Regions from separate parts of the Micromonospora sp. NPDC003816 genome, predicted to be linked through region 2. Evidence: predicted binding sites of a transcription regulator. Region 2 holds the regulator's gene; the other holds the start of a gene.
The links. The regulator HspR, encoded in region 2, represses chaperone genes until heat shock. The targets are predictions, from matches to a motif close to TTGAGTNNNNNNNACTCAA.

Region 1 (10,125 bases), on a different contig from region 2:
CGGCCGGTGGGTGACCAACCACTGGGGTGACGGGCAGCAGTCCGTGGAGGAGTGCCAGGAGACCCGCAGCGGCAACGGTGGCGCGACCCCCGCCGGTTCCTTCGCCGTGGCCTGTCCCGACGTGGTGAGCCGCCTGCCGCAGGTGCCCGACCGGGCCCGCGCCGAGGTGGACCGCAACCTGGCCCTGCTCCAGACCCAGATCACCGAGGCCGACCAGCGCCTGGCCGCCGAGGGCAACAAGGGCCAGGCGTTCATCCGCAACGCGATCCTCGACCCGCTGGCCAGCAAGCGGCGGGCCACGCTCGACCGGATCACCATCTCCATCGACCGCTTCGGCCCCCGGCCGCGTGGCCTCGCCGGTCTGGCCGCCTGCCAGGTGCAGCCGGTGAACAACAACAACGGTGGGAACAACGGCGGCAACAACCCCAACAACGGTGGGAACAACGGCGGGGGCAACAACAACGGCGGCAACAACGGCGGAGGCAACAACGGCCTCGACGTGCTGGCCAACAACTGCAACAACAGCCAGCTCCAGCCGCACGACGGCTTCCAGAACGGCAACCGCTGCATCAGCACCGCCTTCGGTGAGGTCGGCTCCGCCGCGAACAACCCGTCGCTGCTGATCACCGAGTTCCCGCAGCAGATCAACCGCAACGAGGGCTTCGCCCTGCGGGTCAGCACCCGCAACCTGGTCCGGGACCGCTTCCTCCCGGCCGGTCAGGGTGGCTACTACCTGGAGAGCTCGCTGCTCAACGGTGAGGGCCTGACCCGTGGCCACTTCCACACCGCCTGCCGGATGCTGAACAACACGAACGAGGCGCCGGCGGCGGATCCGGTACCGGCCTTCTTCGTGGCCACCGAGGACGGCGGCGGCGGTAGCCAGCCGGACAGCGTGGTCATCCAGATCCCGGGCCTGCCCGAGTCCGGTACCGCACAGTGCGCGGTCTGGGCCGGCGACGGCTCGCACCGTATCCCGATGTCGGAGCGGGCCAACCAGACCCCCGCCTTCGACGCGGTGCGGATCCAGGTCAACTGACCCGGAACAACACGCGGGCCGTCCGGAACCAGGTTCCGGACGGCCCGCGTCGTTGTGGGGCGACGCCGCTGTTCAGCGGTTCTTGTACGCCTCGACGACCTCGACCGGGATACGACCCCGCTCGGAAATCTTGTAGCCGTTGCCGACCGCCCATTCCCGGATCGCGCGGTTCTGCTCGCGGTTCATTCCGGGTGCCGCCGCGGTGACGCGACGCGGTCCGCGACCGGTGTCGGCGCTGCCGCGTCCGAGCCGTCGGCCCGCATTGATAAACGGATCCAGCGCCTTACGCAGGACTCCCGCGTTCTCGTCGGAGACGTCGATGGTGTAGCTCACGCCATCCAGGCTGAACTCGACCGTGCGATCGGCCTTTCCGCCGTCGAGGTCGTCAGTCAGCACCGTGATTACTTTTCTCGCCATCGTCGATTACTCCCTGTGTCTGGCGGGGTGTGGTCAAAGTTTGACTCATCGCCCCGCAATTGCGCAACAAAAGCCCCTGTCCGCCGCGTCTCGCGTTTTGCGCCGCGCGTAAATCCCGATTACCCGGTGTTCCCGTCGTCGGTACGGATGTGTCGGTGCCGCACCCGATCGCGGCCGGTTCGTGTGCTGGGTCACACCGTGGAACAACGCCGACCCGCGTCGACTTGAGTCAGACACGCTCAACTCAATGCGATAGCAGGTGTTCGATGGCAACTCTTCCGGTACTTCCACTGACCGACGCGGTACTGCTGCCCGGCATGGTCATCCCGGTGACCCTCGACCCGACCACCCAGGCCGCGGTCGACGCGGCCCGCGCCACCGGCGACCGCAGGCTGCTCGCCGTGCCCCGCCTCGACGGCGAGTACGGCTCCGTCGGCGCGATCGCCACCATCGAGAAGGTGGGTCGGCTGCCCAGCGGTGAGCCTGCCGCCGTCGTCCGCGGCCTCGCCCGCGCCCGCATCGGCTCCGGGGTGCCCGGACCCGGCGCGGCGCTCTGGGTCGAGGCGACCGAGATCGACGAACCCACCCCCGCCGGCAAGGCACGGGAACTGGCCCGCGAGTACCGCGCCCTGGTGACCTCCGTGCTCCAGCAGCGCGGCGCATGGCAGGTCATCGACGCGGTGGAGCGGATGACCGACCTCTCCGAACTGGCCGACTCGGCCGGCTACGCGCCCTGGCTCACCCTGGCGCAGAAGACCGAACTGCTCGCCGCGCCGGACGTCACCGCCCGGCTGGAACTGCTCGTCGGCTGGGTCAAGGAACACCTCGCCGAGCAGGAGGTCACCGAGCAGATCAACTCCGACGTCCGCGAGGGGCTGGAGAAGTCGCAGCGGGAGTTCCTGCTGCGCCAGCAGCTCGCCGCGATCCGCAAGGAACTCGGCGAGGACGCCCCGGACGGCTCCGCCGACTACCGGTCCCGTGTCGAGGCCGCCGACCTGCCCGAGAAGGTACGCGAGGCGGCACTGCGCGAGGTCGGCAAGCTGGAGCGGGCCAGTGACGCCTCCCCGGAGGCGGGCTGGATCCGTACCTGGCTCGACACGGTGCTGGAGATGCCGTGGAGCACGCGTACCGAGGACAACACCGACCTGGCCGCGGCGCGGGCCGTGCTCGACGCCGACCACGCCGGCCTGGCCGACGTCAAGGACCGCATCCTGGAGTACCTGGCGGTGCGCAACCGCCGGGCCGACCGCAACCTCGGTGTGGTCGGCGGGCGCGGCTCCGGCGCGGTGCTCGCCCTGACGGGCCCGCCCGGCGTCGGCAAGACCAGCCTCGGCGAGTCCGTCGCCCGGGCGCTCGGGCGCAGATTCGTCCGGGTCTCCCTCGGCGGCGTACGCGACGAGGCCGAGATCCGGGGCCACCGGCGCACCTACGTCGGCGCGCTGCCCGGCCGGATCGTGCGGGCCCTGCGCGAGGCCGGCTCGATGAACCCGGTGGTGCTGCTCGACGAGGTCGACAAACTCTCCGTCGGGTACGCCGGTGACCCGGCCGCCGCCCTGCTGGAGGTGCTCGACCCGGCCCAGAACCACACCTTCCGGGACCACTACCTGGAAGTCGACCTCGACCTGTCCGACGTGCTCTTCCTCGCCACGGCCAACGTGGTGGAGGCCATCCCCGGCCCGCTGCTGGACCGGATGGAACTGGTCACCCTGGACGGCTACACCGAGGACGAGAAGGTGGCCATCGCCCGGGACCATTTGCTGCCCCGGCAGCGGGAACGGGCCGGGCTGACCGCCGACGAGGTCGACCTCGACGCCCCGGCACTGGCCCGCATCGCGGGGGAGTACACCCGGGAGGCCGGCGTACGGCAACTGGAGCGGGCCCTGGCGAAGGTCATGCGGAAGGTCGCGGTGGCCCTCACCGACGAACCGACGCCGGTCCGCGTCGGCGCCGACGACCTGACCCGCTACCTCGGCCGGCCCAAGCACACGCCGGAGTCGGCGGAGCGGACGGCGGTGCCCGGCGTGGCCACCGGCCTGGCGGTCACCGGTGCCGGCGGCGACGTGCTGTTCATCGAGGCCACCAGCATGGAGGGTGAGCCGGGCCTGACCCTGACCGGCCAACTCGGCGACGTGATGAAGGAGTCGGCGCACATCGCCCTCTCCTACCTGCGCGCCAACGGCCGCCGGCTCGGCCTGGACCCGAACGCCCTCGCCGGACGGCGGATCCACCTGCACGTCCCGGCGGGTGCGGTGCCCAAGGACGGCCCCAGCGCCGGCATCACCATGGTCACCGCGCTGGCGTCGCTGGCCAGCGGCCGGCCGGTACGCCCCGAGTTCGGGATGACCGGCGAGGTGACACTCTCCGGCCGGGTGCTGCCCATCGGCGGGGTGAAGCAGAAGCTGCTGGCCGCGCACCGGGCCGGTCTGACCGAGGTGATCATTCCGGCCCGGAACGAGCCGGACCTCGACGACCTGCCCACCGAGGTCCGCGAGGCGCTGACCGTACACCCGCTCGCCGATGTCGCCGACGTGCTCGCCCTGGCGCTGCGCCCGGCCGAGATCGACCCGGCCTCGCTGGGCGGCCAGAGCCTCACCGCCGCCTGACGGATGCAAGGAAGGGCACCTTATTAACGCCTGAGGTAGAGCAGGGGTCCCCTGTTAACCCGAGGCACCATCGACTGGCGTCATCCCGTGCGGGGTGGCGCCAGTCGCTGCATGTCGGGGCATGCCGTGGTGAGAAGGGCTCCCTGCTATACCGCAGGCGTTAACAGGGGGCCCTTCCTTACACGTCAGCGGCTGTCGTCGCGGTCTCGGCGTACGGTGGCCTTACGGCCCTTGATGGTGCTGCCGCGCAGCCCGGCGATCACCTCGTCGGCCACCCCGTTGGGCACCTCGACAAGCGAGAACCGGTCGGCGATCTCGATCGAGCCGATGTCCCGACCACGGATGCCGGTCTCTCCGGTGATCGCGCCGACCAGGTCCTGCGGCCGGACTCCGGCGCGCCGGCCCAGCCCGATGAAGACCTGGGTGGTGCCGCCGGTGCGGGGCCGTGCCGGTCGGCGGTCGCCCCGGTTGTCCTGGCCGGGCCGGGCGTCCCGGGTGGGACGGACCGCCACCTGCGGGATCTCCTCCTCGGCCTCGTCGGAGCCGGGCAGCGTCGCCTCGTGGGACAGCTTCACCGCGGCGAGCGCCACCTCCATCAGGTCGAACTCGTCGCTGAGCGTCTCCACGATGACCCGGAACGGCTCCAGGTCGTCCTCCAGCAGGCTCTCCCGCAGCGCCGCCTGGGTCAGCTCCAGCCGGCGGGTACGCAGGTCGGCGACGGTCGGGATCTTGTCGATCGTGATCCGTTGGCCGGTGACCCGCTCGATGGTCTTGAGCATCCGGTGTTCCCGGGGCTCGGCCAGGGTGATCGCCACGCCCTCCCGGCCGGCGCGACCGACCCGGCCGATGCGGTGCACGTACGACTCGGGAGCCGACGGCACGTCGTAGTTGACCACGTGGCTGAGCTGTTCGACGTCGAGTCCCCGCGCGGCGACGTCGGTGGCGACCAGCAGGTCGGCGGTGCCGGAGCGCAGCCGACCCATCACCCGGTCCCGCTGCTCCTGGCTCATCCCGCCGTGCAGGGCCTCGGCCCGGTAGCCGCGTCCGTTCATCGTCTCGGTGAGCCGGTCGACCTCCTCCCGGCTGCGGCAGAAGACGATCGCCGCGGTGGGCGACTCGACGTCCAGCACCCGGCCCAGCGCCGCAGGCTTGTGCGCCCGCGCCACCAGGTACGCGCTCTGGCGTACCCGGGGTGCCGCGCCGGCCACCGGCTGCTCGCGGGCGATGAGGATGCGGACCGGGTCGGTGAGGTGCGCCTGGGCCATGCCCTCGATGCGCGACGGCATCGTCGCCGAGAAGAGGACCGTCTGGCGTTGCGCGGGCGCGTGCTCCAGGATCGCCTCGATGTCCTCGGCGAAGCCCATGTCCAGCATCTCGTCGGCCTCGTCGAGGACGACGGTGATCAGGTTGCCGAGCCGTAGCGTGCCCCGGGCGATGTGGTCCAGCGCCCGTCCGGGGGTGGCCACGACCACGTCCACGCCGAGGTCCAGCGCCCGCAGTTGGCGGCCGATCGGCTGCCCGCCGTAGATCGGCAGCACTCGGGCCCCGAGGTCCTTGCCGTACCGGTGGAACGCCTCGGACACCTGCACCGCGAGTTCCCGGGTGGGCACCAGCACCAACGCCAGGGGATCACCGCCGGGCCGGTCGTCCGGCATTCGTTGCAACAGTGGCAGCGCGAACGCGGCCGTCTTGCCCGTACCCGTGGCTGCCTGCCCGAGCAGGTCACGGCCGGTCAGCAGGGTGGGGATCGCCTCCCGCTGGATCGGCGTCGGCTCCTCGTAGCCGAGCGCGGCGAGCGCGGCGAGCAGTTCGGGTCGCAGGCCGAGATCGGTGAAGGCGGGCGGATCCATGGTCGCGTCGGGCGGTACGGGCGTGGAACTCATGGGTCAAGTTTTTCATCACGCCCTCCCGGCCGCTGCGGCGACCACCGGTAACACGCGGCCACGGCCCGCCGCCGGGTGGCGGCGGGCCGTGGCGCAGCCGGTCGGTCAGGTGGTGACCAGCGCCAGGATGATGGTGATCCCGAGGACAGCGTCGATCACGCCGCACCACTGGGCGTAGGCGCGGGGCACCACCTTGCCGGTGCGGTGATGGATCACGTCCCAGCCCGCGTGGGCCAACCATCCGAACGCCACCAGCCACTGTCCGGCCGGGCCACCCAGGAGAAGGGCGAGCAGGGCCAGGCCCGACCAGCCGGCCAGGCCGGCGAGCTGGAGGCGGAGGGCACCCGGTACGCCCCACTGCCGGCGCACGGTGCCGATGATCAGGTATCCGGCCGGCAGGACCAGCAGCGTGTACGCGGCCAGCGGTACGGGTGAGCTCCAGTTGTCGGCGGTCATCAGCAGCGCCAGCCCGGCCGGCCAGCGCTGCGCCACCGCCCGTGCCCACGGGTGTCGCGGCGCGGCGCGGTTCGGGTGGTGCACGGCGTACTCGGCCCGACGCCGCAGCACCGCCGCCACCATCGCCGGCACCATCAGCACGTGCGTGCCCATCATCAGGGCGTCGCCGTCGAGCAACCCGGCCCGGTACGGCACCAGCAGCACCAGCACGGGCACGTACATGGCCAGGACCATCTCGCCGACGGCCGGGCCGGAATGCCGCCGGTACCACATCCAGACCGCCATGCCGATGCTCATGTCGGTGGCCATCAGCAGCGACGCGACGCCGGGGGTGGCCGGAGCCAGCCCGAGCAGCCCGCCCAGGGTGGCGCGGGCGGCACCGAGCGCCAGCATGCCGGCCACCATGGCCAGCGCCATCTCCATCAGATGCCGGGCCAGCGGCGACAGGCGCGAGTGGCGAACCGGCGCGGCCGTCGGCCCGTGGATCGTCGGGGTGGACGGGGTCGGTCCGCCGGGTGCGGCGAGGGCGTCGGTCATGACGTCGATCGTCGTGGCGAACGACGTCGGCGACAATCCGCGTTCCGTCCCCGGTCGGCCGGGCACGATGCCCGGTCGGACCGGGCGGAACGGGGGCTCCGCCGGTGGGGTGGCGGGTTCTACCCTGACCGGCGTGGGGACGGACGGGACGGTGCCGGGCGGCGGGCGGACCCTACGCCGTGCCCGGACGGCGACGATGGTCTCCCTCGCCGCCGGCATGGCCGCCACCTTGTTCCTGCCGGCGGTCGGCCTCGCACGGGAGCCGGATCCGTGGCGGGTGGCCTCCGGCGTCCTCGCCATCGGCGCGCTCGCGCTGGTCCTGGCGGGCGCGGTGGGCGCGGCACTGACCACCGGGTGGTCCGCCGCGCGGCGCCGACGGCTGCGGATCGGGTACGCCGCCGTCGCGGTGCTCGGTGTGCCGCTGGCCGCACCGGTCGCCGTCGGCGACTGGCCCACCTGGGCCTGGCTCGGCGCGGCGACGGTCGGCGGGGTGCCGTTGCTGGCCCCGCTGCGGGCGACCCTTCCGGCCACCGTGGCGGCGATGGTGGTCGCCGGGGCGGTGGCGCAGGTGACCGGCGCGTCGATCGGGCCGGCGCTGCTGGTCGTCGGCACCGCCGGTCCCAGCGTCGCGGTGGTGAACGGCTTCCAGGTGTGGTTCTGGCGGCTGCTGGTGCAGGCGGAGCGGGGGCGGGCGGCCCAGGCCCGGCTGGCCGCCGCCCAGGAGCGGTTGCGTTTCGCGGCGGACGTGCACGACCTGCTCGGGCACCACCTGACCGTGATCACGCTGAAAGCCGAGCTGGCCGCCCGGCTGGCAGCCGCCGACCCGTCGCGGGCGGCCCGGGAGGCGGGCGAGGCGCAGCGGCTCGCGGCCACCGCGCTGACCGAACTACGCCGGACGGTGCACGGCTACCGCCGGGTCGACCTCGGCGAGCAGGTGACGGCGGTCGCGCAGGTGCTGCGCTCGTCCGGCGTACGGTGCACCGTCGTGCCGCCCGACGGTGAGCTGTCGCCGGAGACGGCCACCCAGCTCGCGGCGGTGCTCCGCGAGGCCGGCACCAACGTGCTGCGACACAGCCGGGCCGCCTGGTGCCGGATCGAGATCACCCAGCGGGAGGACGAGGTGCGGATGACCGTGACGAACGACGGGGCGACCGAGACGGGGACGGCGGACCGGCACAGTCACGGCCTGCGCGGACTGGCCGACCGGCTCGCCGCTGCCGGTGGACGGCTCCGCGTCGACCGGGCCGACGACGTGTTCACCGTCGAGGCGACCGTACCGGCCGTCGCATGATCCGGGTCCTGCTCGCCGACGACGAGGAACTGATCCGTGCCGCCCTGGCCGCCCTGCTGGAGCTGGAGGCGGACCTGACGGTCGTCGCGCAGGCGGCCGACGGGCCGGCGGCGGTCACCGCCGCCCTGGCCCACCGACCCGACGTGGCCGTGGTCGACCTGGCCATGCCCGGCCAGGACGGCTTCGCAGTCGCGGCCGAGCTGGCCCGGGTGCTGCCGGAGTGCGCGGTGGTCATCCTCACCGGGCAGGGACGCCCGCCACACCTGGCCCGCGCGCTTTCCGCGGGAGCGCGCGGCTTCCTGCCCAAGGGCGCGCCGGGCGGGGCCCTCGCCGACGTGATCCGCCGGTTGCACGCCGGTGGCCGGTACGTCGACCCGGCGCTGGCGGCCGACGCGCTGAGCATCCCGCCGTGCCCGCTGACCCCGCGCGAACTGGAGACGCTGCGGTTGGCCGAGGACGGATCATCGGTCGCGGCGATCGCCCGCCGCGCCCATCTCTCCAGCGGCACCGTCCGCAACTATCTCGCGCTCGCGGTGCAGAAGCTGGGTGTGGACAACCGGGCCGAGGCCGTTCGCGTCGCTCGTGATTGCGGTTGGTGGTGAGCGCCGTCACCGTCGACGAAATCCACACGTACTATGTGATCGCCGGCAACACACCGGTATTCGTACACAACTGCGGAACAGCGAGGGTTTCACCGGGATCCAGGCAAGGGGCACGCCTATCTTGAGGTGAATTTAGGTGGCGAAAACATCACAATGCACGCTGTGTCAATGGAGGCCCCGGATCCGTTTGGAGGTTCGTCGAACCTCAACACTCCACCGATTGGCGATGACCCGAGACCGAATTCATTCACTCGCGAGTTGGAACTCTCAAATCCGCAGAAAGCATTGAATTGATCGATGCGCAAGTGGACACGGCAGGTAACTGGCATCTCCGCGACTGCGACTCGTTGTCGATTGCTGCATCACTTATTGTGCCGACGTTCTTCGGGCGGGCGGCCGAACTGAATTCGAGTCAGGCAAGGCGGGGCCGATCTCCTAACGACAATGATACCGCCAGAGCTCTACCCGAGAAGGTGGCCATGGAGTCTCCCGGTCCATACGGTCTGTTCGTTGAGGTGCTGTTGCACCACGGTACGCGCGGCCGTCTTGCGGCAATGGTGGGCGAGATGATTGCGGTGCATGCAGAGGTAAATCATTTGCTTGGACGTGCAAAGGACGCGATCGGTCGATCTGATTGGGTTCGGTGCAGCGGTGACTATGCGCGCTCCTATGGGCTTTTCGAGTCCACGTGGAAACGTTACGCTGCGCTGGTCGAACGTGGGCTCGAAATTGATAGAACTGCAGGGCGTGAATTGGGTGAGGCGTTTGACAAAGCGCTAAACGGGGCAAGGGCTTCGTTGACTGCAATTCGAGAGCGAGCTTCGGAAATCGGAATCACTAGTTGGGAGTGATTTATGGACCCAGCTTTTAGCCTCGATTCCGGCTTGACTGGTCAGGTGTCGGAGTGAGTTCGATTTGTCGCAGCCGATGTGGCGGTTGCGGGGCTGGCCGCTGCGGTGGAGTTGCAGACGACGACGAGCCACCCCTTCCGGGGGAAGGCGACCGGCGCCTGGGGCAACGCCTCCGAGTTGACCGTCGGCCACGAATTCCGTACGGCCGACGGCAACAAGGTTGTTCTCACTGAGGTCGACAACCACGTTGGCGCCAAGGAGATGTGAGACTCTGCGGGCGCTGACAACCATACGTACCATGTTCTGGCTGGCGAGACTCCATTAATTGTAAACAATTGCGGCGGCCAACTCGCCGGATACCCTGAAGGTCGGTCGATGCGGAAAGGTTCCTGCTTCGAGGTTGGTGACGTCAGCCGGCCAGATTTCCCGGATCTCGATGAGCCGAACCA
Region 2 (10,125 bases):
GGCGAGGTGGCCAAGCGCCAGGCGGTGACGAACCCGGACCGGACGATCCGCTCGGTCAAGCGGGAGATCGGCACCAACTGGTCCGTCGACATCGACGGCAAGAAGTACACCCCGCAGGAGATCTCGGCCCGGACGCTGATGAAGCTCAAGCGGGACGCCGAGGCGTACCTGGGCGAGCAGATCACCGACGCGGTGATCACCGTCCCGGCGTACTTCAACGACGGCCAGCGTCAGGCCACCAAGGAGGCCGGCGAGATCGCCGGCTTCAACGTGCTGCGGATCGTGAACGAGCCGACCGCGGCCGCCCTGGCGTACGGCCTGGACAAGGGTTCCAAGGAGCAGACCGTCCTGGTCTTCGACCTCGGTGGCGGCACCTTCGACGTGTCGCTGCTGGAGTTGGCCGAGGGCGTCATCGAGGTCAAGTCGACCAGCGGTGACAACCTGCTCGGCGGCGACGACTGGGACCAGCGGATCATCGACCACCTGGTGAAGACCTTCCGGGGCGAGCACGGCATCGACCTGTCGCAGGACAAGATGGCGTTGCAGCGACTCAAGGAGGCCGCCGAGAAGGCCAAGATCGAGCTGTCCGCCGCCACCACCAGCAACATCAACCTGCCGTACATCACCGCCGGTTCCGCCGGCCCGCTGCACCTGGACGTCACGCTCAGCCGGGCCGAGTTCCAGCGCATGACGCAGGACCTGCTGGACCGCTGCAAGGGCCCGTTCGAGCAGGCCGTCAAGGACGCCGGGATCAAGGTCTCGGACGTCGAGCACGTGATCCTGGTCGGCGGCTCGACCCGGATGCCGGCCGTGACCGACCTGGTCAAGCAGCTCACCGGCCGCGAGCCCAACAAGGGCGTCAACCCGGACGAGGTCGTCGCCGTCGGCGCCGCCCTCCAGGCCGGTGTGCTCAAGGGCGAGGTCAAGGACGTCCTGCTGCTCGACGTGACCCCGCTGAGCCTGGGCATCGAGACCAAGGGCGGCATCTTCACCAAGCTGATCGAGCGCAACACCACCATCCCGACCAAGCGGTCCGAGGTGTTCACCACCGCCGACGACAACCAGCCGTCGGTGCTGATCCAGGTCTTCCAGGGTGAGCGCGAGATCGCCGCGTACAACAAGAAGCTCGGCACGTTCGAGCTGACCGGTCTCCCGCCGGCCCCGCGTGGCGTGCCGCAGATCGAGGTCACGTTCGACATCGACGCCAACGGCATCGTCAACGTGCACGCGAAGGACCTGGGCACCGGCAAGGAGCAGAAGATGACCATCACCGGCGGCTCCTCGCTGCCGAAGGATGACATCGAGCGGATGCGCCGGGACGCCGAGGAGCACGCCGAGGAGGACAAGCGCCGTCGCGACGAGGCCGAGAGCCGCAACGTCGCCGAGGCCCTCCAGTGGCAGACCGAGAAGTTCCTCGCCGAGAACGGCGACAAGCTGCCCGCCGAGAACCGCGACAAGCTGAACGAGGCGCTCGGTGAGCTGCGCGGAGCGCTCGGTGGCAGCGACATCGATAAGATCAAGTCGGCACGCGAGCGGCTGGCGCAGGTCTCGCAGGAGGCGGGCTCGCTGCTCTACGCGCAGCAGGCCGAGCAGCCCCAGGGCGGCGAGGCGGGCGGCGCGGCCGGTGCGGGCGCGGGTGCGGCCGGTGCCGGCGCGGCTGGTGCCGGTGCTACCGGCGGTCCGGCCGGCGGCGCGCGGCCCGGCGCGGACGACGTGGTCGACGCGGAGATCGTGGACGAGGACAAGAAGTGACGGTCCTGGCCGAGCCGATCTCCACGGGCAGAGGGATGAGGTAGTCGCATGACGGAGAAGCCACGAGCCGCCGACCCGGGCAGCACCGGGTCGGCGCCGGGTGGCTCGGCGTCCGAGCCGACCACCGGCGAGACGCCGCGTGTCGTCATCCGTAACAACCGCAAGATCAGCCAGAGCCACGAGCCGGAGGGGACGGCGGCGGACGCCGGCTCCGACACGCCGGCCGAGGGGCTGGTCGAGGACGCCGAGGTCGTGGTCGACGCGATCGAGGTCGAGACCGAGGCGCTGAGCGAGCCGACCACCGAGGGCCCGCCCGTGGTGGACTCCCCGGCCAAGCCGGTCGGAAAACCGTCCGAGGCGGCCGGTCGCGGGCTCGGCGCCGAGGTGGAGGCGCTCCGCGCCGACCTGGAGGAGCGCACTCGGGACCTGCAACGGGTCACCGCCGAGTACGCCAACTACCGCAAGCGGGTCGAGCGGGACCGTGCTCTGGTCACCGAGCAGGCGACCGGCTCGGTGCTGGCCGCGCTGCTGCCGATCCTGGACGACCTGGACCGGGCCCGGGAACACGGCGACCTGGTCGGTCCGTTCGGTTCGGTGGCCGAGCAACTCACCACCGCGCTCGGCAAGTTCGGGCTGACCCAGTTCGGCGAGCAGGGTGACCCGTTCGACCCGACGCTGCACGAGGCCGTGGCGCACCAGACCTCGGCCGACGTCACCGAACCCACCTGCGTGCAGGTGATGCGTCGGGGCTACCAGATCGGTGAGCGGCTGTTGCGACCCGCGATGGTCGCGGTCGCCGACCCGGAATAGTGCACGACGGCGACCGGGCCGTCCCACCCGCCGAACTCCGGTGGGCGGGACGGCCCGGAGCCGGAGGTGGGGAGGAGGTGGACGGTTGAGTTCCAAGGACTGGATCGAGAAGGACTACTACGCGGTCCTGGGCGTGGCGAAGACCGCCTCCGCTGACGAGATCAAGAAGGTGTACCGGAAGCTCGCCCGCGAGTCGCACCCGGACCACAACCCCGGCGACCCCAAGGCCGAGGAGCGCTTCAAGTCGGTCTCCGAGGCGTACGCGGTGCTCGGTGACGACGCCAAGCGCCGCGAGTACGACGAGATGCGCTCGCTGTTCGGCTCGGGCGCCTTCCGGCGCGGTGCCCGCCAGGGTGGCCAGCCCGGCGGCATGCCGTTCGACGTCTCCGACCTGTTCGGCAACGCGCAGTCGGCCGGTGGTGGCCGGTTCGCCGGTGGCGGCATCTCGGACCTGTTCAGCTCGATCTTCTCGGGCGGCGCGGGTGGTGGCGGTGCCACCGGCCCGGCCCGTGGTCGCGACATCGAGACCGAGGTGGCGCTCGACTTCGACGACGCCGTCCGAGGGGTCACGCTGCCGCTGACCCTGCGGGCACCGGGAGTCTGCGACACCTGTCACGGCAACGGTGCGAAGCCGGGCACGGTGCCGAGGACCTGCCAGGTCTGCCACGGCGCCGGGGTGAACCACCGCAACCAGGGTGCGTTCAGCCTCGCCGAGCCCTGCCGCAACTGCCAGGGCGCCGGGACCGTGGTCGACGAGAAGTGCCCGGAGTGCCAGGGCACGGGCGGCGTCACCAAGGCCCGTACGCTCAACGTCCGTTTTCCGGCCGGAGTGGCCGACGGGCAGCGGATCCGGCTGGCGGGCCGGGGCGAGCCGGGCGAGCGCGGCGGCCCGGCGGGGGACCTGTTCGTGCACGTCAAGGTGCGTCCGGACGAGCTGTTCGGGCGCTCCGGTGACGACCTCACGCTGACCGTGCCGATCACCTTCACCGAGGCGGTGCTCGGCACCGACCTGCGGGTGCCGACGCTCGACGGCGCGGTGACCCTGCGGGTGCCCGGAGGTACGCCGAGCGGGCGGATCCTGCGGGCCCGGGGCAAGGGCGTGAGCCGCCGGGACGGGCAGACCGGGGACCTTCTCGTCACACTCGACGTGGTGGTGCCGGCCCGGGTCTCCGACGAGGCACGCGCGGCCCTGGAGACGTTCGCCGCACAGACCCCGCCGGCGGCGCGAGAACATCTCGACGCGCGGGTGCGTCGGAGCGGATGATGGGTGTAGCGGTGCGGAGGTGGACGGGATGGACGGGTTCGTCGGTTCGGATGACCCCACCTATGAAGCCAAGGTGCTCATGATCTCGGTCGCGGCGCGGATGGCGGGGATGCACCCGCAGACGCTGCGCCAGTACGACCGGCTCGGCCTGGTGCAGGCCGGACGGGCGGCCGGTGGCGGTCGCCGCTACAGCGTGCGGGACGTGGTCCTGCTGCGCGAGGTGCAGCGACTCAGCCAGGACGACGGTGTCAACCTGGCCGGGATCAAGCGGATCATCGGCTTGGAGCGGCTGTTCGAGCAGGCACAGCAGCGGGTCGCCCAGTTGGAGGCCGAGCTGGAGGCCGCGTACCGCCGGTTGGCCGAGCTGGAGTCGCTGGCCCGCTTCCCCGGGCGCGACCTGGTGCCGACCAACCAGACCTCCACGGCCCTGGTGGTCTGGCGTCCCCGACGCAGCCCCGGCCGCTGACGATCGAGACGGCCCCGGTGCGGTGACAACCGTGCCGGGGCCGTCTCGTGTCTGCGTCGGGGCGGCATCGCGTTCGCGGTCCGCACCCTGCGGATTCCGCCCCGTCCCTGGCCCGTCTCCGTTACCCTGAAATCAGGTCCAAACAACTCAATCCGGACTTCGGCGCTGGCAGGGGGAGCCATGACGGACGAGGCGAAGCAGGTGGCCGAGCAGGCGGAACGCCGGCTCGACCGGTTGGCCGAGAACGTCCAACGGCGCTTCGACCGGATCACCAAGGGGCGGTTCGCCGATCAGATCCGCAGCGGCCGGTTCAGCGGCCGGAGCGGCCGGTCCACCGGACCCGCCCCGTCGGGCGGTCGGTCCGCCGGCCCGGGTCAGGGCCGAGCCGGTCACGGCGCCGGTCGGGTACGGACCGACCAGCACCGCCGCGAACACGGCGGTCCGCCCCGCTGAGGGGCCACAACGTACGGGCCGGGAGCCACGGGGGCTCCCGGCCCGTTCCCGTTCCCGTTCCACCGCAGGTAACGGCACCTCGCCTAGCGCAGGTGGGCACCCCTGCCCCGCCCCCCGAGATACGTCACCCCTCACGAGGTCGGCAGGCGACGGCACGTCCGCCAGGTCAGGTGTGGCCTACCGTGCCCGGCGCAGGGATCAAGCCTGACCGCCCGGAGCCGGGCACGGTAGGCCACACCCCCACAGCAACGGTAGGGCCACACCCCCCACAGCAAGCAGCTAAAGCCGCCGCCCCTCGCGCACCAACCCACCTTCGCACCACTCGCGGTACACGAACAGCTCCGGCCGGGACAGCAGCACCCGGCTGTTGTGCGACCAGGTGCGCATCATCTCGTCGCCGTTGCGCTCGGCCTGGTCGACGAGCTTGCGGAAGCGACGCTTCGGGTGGGCCCGGAAGTTCGTCCGGATGCCGTCGGCGGCATAGATGTAGAGGCAGTGCAGCGCGAACCGGCGGGCCGGGCAGTGCGCGTCCATCGCCAGGTCGAACAACGTCATGATCAGGCGGTCGCCGGAGACGAGCAGGTCCCAGTCGGGTGGCATGGACGTCAACGGCACCGAGTCGGGCTGGTACGCCCACGATCGCAACTCCGCCGGACTCGGGTCGACGGGGTTGGCGAAGCCGTGGAACGTTGATTCCTGCACGCTCACCGGCCAACCTTCCGCTCGCGTCGGCACCGAGGCGTCCGCCCCCCGCGAACCCCGGCTGCTGGGGCGAAACGGTAACGCGGTACCCGTGAGTACGGGTAGCCCCTACGGAAAGCAATTCGGCATCGGTTGCCTGGCCGGGGTGGCCCGGACGGCCGACGATCACTTTCAGTCCCTGTTTCGTCACCGGTCACGGTCGATCCGGCGCTGCCGACCCGGCCTGCTGCATCGCCGCCCGTTGTCGCGACCAGCGCCTGAACCAGGTGGCGTCGGGCAGTCGGGCCAGCACAGGCCCGGTCACCACGGTGATCAATACGTACGTGGCGGCCAGGGCGGCCAGCTTCGGCGAAACACTGCCGGCGCTCACCGCGAGGCCGGCGATGACGATGGAGAACTCCCCCCGGGGTGTCAGGGTCAGTCCGGCCCGCCAGCGTCCCGGTTCGGTGATGCCGACCCGCCTCGCGGCCAGGTAACCGGTCGCCGTCTTGGTCGCCATGGTGACCAGGGCGAGCAGTACCGCGGGCAGCAGCACCGGCGGGATGTGCCGAGGATCGGTGGCGAGCCCGAAGAAGACGAAGAAGACGGCGGCGAAGAGGTCGCGCAGGGGCGTCAGCAGTTCGGTGGCGTGGTGGGCCACCGGCCCGGAGAGCGCGATGCCGACCAGGAAGGCACCGACCGCCGCCGACACCTGGAGTTTCGCGGCGACGCCCGCGACCAGCAGGGTCAGACCGAGTACGCCCAGCAGCAGCGACTCGGGGTGGTCGGCGGACATGGCCCGGGAGACGAGATCGCCGTAGCGGAGTGCCACCACCAGCACGACGACCACCGTCAGCACCGCGACGCCGAGCGCGACCCCACCCTTGACCAGCCCGACCCCGGCCAGCAGCGCGGTCACCAGTGGCAGATAGAACGCCATCGCGAGATCCTCGACCACCAGCACCGACAGGACCACCGGCGTCTCCCGGTTACCGAGCCGACCCAGGTCCGACAGGATCTTGGCGATCACCCCGGAGGACGAGATCCAGGTGATCCCGCCGAGCACCACCGCCGCCACCCAGCCCCACCCCAGCAGCAGCGCGAACGCCGCACCCGGCAGCGCGTTGAGCACCGCGTCGAGCACCCCTGCCGGTGCCGCCGCCCGCAGGTTGCCGACCAGTTCGTCGGCGGAGTACTCCAGGCCGAGCATCAGCAGCAGCAGGATCACGCCGATCTCCGCACCGATCGCGAAGAACTCCTCGCTGGCGTGCAACTCCAGCACGCCACCGTGACCGAGGACCAGACCGGCCAGCAGATACAGCGGGATCGGCGAGAGCCCGATCCGCCGGCCGAGCCGGCCGAGTAGCCCGAGCAGGAACAACAGCGCGCCGACCTGGATCAGCAGGGTGGTGAAGTCGTGCATCCGAGGCTCAGGCGACCGCTGCGCGTACGGCGGACGACCGGGACGCGCCGAGGGCGTCCCGGCGGCGGGAGGGTGCCCCCAACGAGCGGCCGAGTTCCGTCATCATGTCGTGGCGTACGCCGGTGCCCGGTTGAGCGGTCTGCTCGACGCGTGCTCGCACGGGCTCAGGTTACTCTCGCGACGGAGGCCGCATGACCGCCCGACGAACTCGTTGCCTGGCAGTTCTCCCGCTGTTCACGCTGCTGGCGGGATGCTCGATCGGCGACATCCGGCGCAGCGCCCCCGAACCGCCGCAGGTCACCGCCACCCCCGCGCCGGTCGCGGAGACCCGCACCACCCGGCTGGCCGTCCCGCAGCGGTACGCCCCGCCGCAGATCGAGTTCGTCGACGCCGAGAACGGCTACGCCCTCTTCGCCTCCTGCGACGACCAGACGACCGCTCCGGACTGCCCGGCCCTGCTCTGGTCGACCCGGGACGGTGGCCGCTCCTGGCAGCAACTGCGCCACCCGCAGACGGACACCACCCCGCAGCGGGACGGCGACGTCCAGCAGCTCTACACCGCCGAAGGGATCCTGGTCCTGCACGCTTCGCCACACGGATGGTGGACGTCCACCGATCGCGGAGACACCTTCCGACACACCCCCGGTGAGGCCCCGCCCCCGGAGTGGCAGGCGGCCCAGGGACGCTTCCAGCTCATCGAGAGTTCGGGAAAGGTGGGCCGCTGGACGGGACGCACACTCCGCCCGCTGCCTGTCCAGCCGAAGCTGCCCGTGGTGCAATCGGTGGTGGAAACTGACTGGCAGTTCAACAGTAAGGAAAGCTCAGGGCCGTTGGTGGCAGCCGGAGCCGACGATGACGGCCGGCCGTACGTCGCGATCTCCGTTGACGAGGGACGGAGTTGGCGGCCGACCCCGGTGGAGTTCGACGGTGCAGTCGGTGTGCTCCGAGTGGTGCGCACACAGAGTGATCTGTGGCTGGTCGGCGAGCGGCCCGATCGCACCGGGTTTCCGGCAGTGTGGCGGCATGGTCCTGCCTGGGAGAGGGTGCCTGCCGAGGGACACCCGGAGACGGGGCAGGTCGTCCCGTTGGGTTTCGGAGTGGCTGCGGTCGTCGGTCCACGGGGCGCCGGTGCGCTGGTCGGCAGCGGGTACGTCGACCTGCCCTGGCCACTGACCGACGAACATCACCTGCGGATGCTCCCCGACAACACTCTCGTCGCCACTGGGCCGCAGTCCGTCCTGCTCGGCACCGGCCATGCCGGCGACCGCACCTGGACAGCAGTGATCATCGAGACGGAGTGACCCGCGTCGAGGAATCGCTCGGGTTCTACTCGGATGGCTTTCGGACGTACGTGCCCTTGCCCTGGTGACCTTCGATCAGGCCCTCGGCCTGCAGAATCAGGAGGGCGGACCGTACGGGTTCTGCCGAGACGCCGTAGTGCGCGGTCATCTCACGCAGGGACGGCAACTTGGCTCCGGGCGAGTAGTCCCCGGAGCGGATCTTGTCGCGGATGTCCTGTGCGATGCGTTGGCGGTCGGAAACTCGGGGCATGGCAACAACTCCTGGTAGGCGCCGATCCCTCCAAGGGCATCCCGTCCCAGGACCTACTGTTTGTCGGCCACGAAGACGCCGACACCCTCCAGCGTCTCGGTGAGTCCGGTCGCGCGCAGGATCATCATGGCCTTGCCGACCACGGTGTCCGAGACCCCGTACTCCTTGCAGAGCTGGGCTCTGCTCGGCAGCTTCGTGCCGGGCGGCCACTCACCTGATTCGATCTTGTTCCGCAGTTCGTCTGCGAGCACCTGGTACTGCTGCTTGGGCATACACACTCCCCGGATGGCATGCCCATTCGATCACGCGGGGACCACCAATCTCAAGCAATCGGAGGTTGGTCGTTGACCTACAACTGGTACCGATTGTAGATTCCCTGTGAACGCTTCCGGATGGCACTGGGGCGCTCATCTGGCCGAGGCGGGTATCCCCGTGGCCCGCCTCGGCCTACTCGCGGGCCCTGCTGTCGTACTGCCGAACCGGGCTGCGGTGGTGGGGCGGGGCGGTCCGGTCGATCGACGGTGCCGGGCCGGGCCGCCCATCCAAATCTCGGGTGCCGTGGAGAGGCGGGTTCACATGCTGAGGCTGCTGCTGCGACCGTTCCTGCGCCGCCGAGCCGGACGTCCGCCGACGCATCGGGTCGGCGTCGGAGTGCCGTCGAGTCGACCGAGGGGCGGTACCTACCGCTCGGACGCGTACCTTCCGTTGCGGTCGGCGCAGGTGCGGACCCGCACCTTCACGATGCGCCGGCGCGGTGCGGACCCAGCCGAGGTCGCCGCGTTCCTCGATCGGGTCGCGAACGACCTGGATGCTCTGTACGCGGCGCTGGTCGACAGCCGGGGTGAGGCCGATCGGTTCCGGCTGGCGCTGCGCGACTGGCAGTCGCAGTTAGCCCGCGCGAAGCACCTGTCGTGACCGGGCGGTTCGTGATCCACCTACCGGTCGCCGCCGCCGACCTGGGCCGGGCCAGGATCCTCGCCCGGGTGGCCGGGCGCGCACTGCGATTCGTCGCGCCGATCGAATTGGGCGGCATCACCGTCTCCGCCGAGGACGAGCAGCACGTCCGGCACTGGGTCTTCTGCGACCGTCCGCTCGACGGTGGGCGGCGCTGCGTCCTGCACACGGACCATCGGAGCCCCTGTGCGGCCCGTCTGCCGCGTTGACAGCACAGGCGGTTCAGCTCGACAGGGCTCCCGGCACACGTTGACCAGTGGCGGAGGATCAGGACGTGAGCAGCGCCCGGTGTCCACCGCACGAAGGAGTGTCGGATGTCACACCTCTGAGGTTGAGTGGAATAGGCTCAACTCTGGTTCTGTCGGTACCAGTGGACACACCGATCCAGGGGAGCCCATGAACACCGAACGCCTCACCACCAAGAGCCGCGAGACCATCACCGGTGCCGTCGCCCTGGCCAACCAGCGCGGGCACGCCACCGTGGAGCCGTGGCACCTGCTGCTGTCGCTGCTGGACACCGAGGGCTCGACCGCTGCCGGCCTGCTGCGCGCCGTCGGGGCCGACCCCGCCGAGCTGCGCCGGGCCGCACAGCGGGCGGTCGACGCGCTGCCCGCCGCGCGCGGCTCCAGCATCGCGGAGCCCACCCTGGCCCGCGAGTTCGTCAACGCCATCGGTGCCGCCGAGCAGATCGCCCGGCCGCTCGGCGACGAGTACACCTCCACCGAACACCTGCTGGCCGGGCTGGCCCGGGTCGGCGGTGCCGTCTCCGGT

Region 1: a site for HspR is predicted at 1,678-1,696, ahead of lon (endopeptidase La). Genes of this name have one in related genera too.

Annotation. Positions count from the first base shown of each region.
Region 1 is NZ_JBIANP010000010.1:140,105-150,229, reverse strand. Features, by position in the region: gene ACFYTT_RS25725 (hypothetical protein) at 1-1,036, shown strand, start outside; gene ACFYTT_RS25720 (Lsr2 family protein) at 1,109-1,453, opposite strand; gene lon (endopeptidase La) at 1,720-4,056, shown strand; gene ACFYTT_RS25710 (DEAD/DEAH box helicase) at 4,242-5,939, opposite strand; gene ACFYTT_RS25705 (hypothetical protein) at 6,045-6,932, opposite strand; gene ACFYTT_RS25700 (sensor histidine kinase) at 7,066-8,223, shown strand; gene ACFYTT_RS25695 (response regulator) at 8,220-8,825, shown strand; partial or broken gene ACFYTT_RS25690 (hypothetical protein) at 8,834-8,908, shown strand; gene ACFYTT_RS25685 (hypothetical protein) at 9,782-9,943, shown strand.
Region 2 is NZ_JBIANP010000002.1:968,007-978,131, reverse strand. Features, by position in the region: gene dnaK (molecular chaperone DnaK) at 1-1,752, shown strand, start outside; gene grpE (nucleotide exchange factor GrpE) at 1,801-2,562, shown strand; gene dnaJ (molecular chaperone DnaJ) at 2,648-3,826, shown strand; gene ACFYTT_RS10325 (heat shock protein transcriptional repressor HspR) at 3,855-4,292, shown strand; gene ACFYTT_RS10320 (hypothetical protein) at 4,473-4,745, shown strand; gene ACFYTT_RS10315 (hypothetical protein) at 5,025-5,453, opposite strand; gene ACFYTT_RS10310 (cation:proton antiporter) at 5,641-6,849, opposite strand; gene ACFYTT_RS10305 (hypothetical protein) at 6,857-7,009, opposite strand; gene ACFYTT_RS10300 (hypothetical protein) at 7,041-8,150, shown strand; gene ACFYTT_RS10295 (winged helix-turn-helix domain-containing protein) at 8,176-8,400, opposite strand; gene ACFYTT_RS10290 (winged helix-turn-helix domain-containing protein) at 8,454-8,672, opposite strand; gene ACFYTT_RS10285 (DivIVA domain-containing protein) at 8,977-9,315, shown strand; gene ACFYTT_RS10280 (hypothetical protein) at 9,312-9,563, shown strand; gene clpB (ATP-dependent chaperone ClpB) at 9,751-10,125, shown strand, end outside.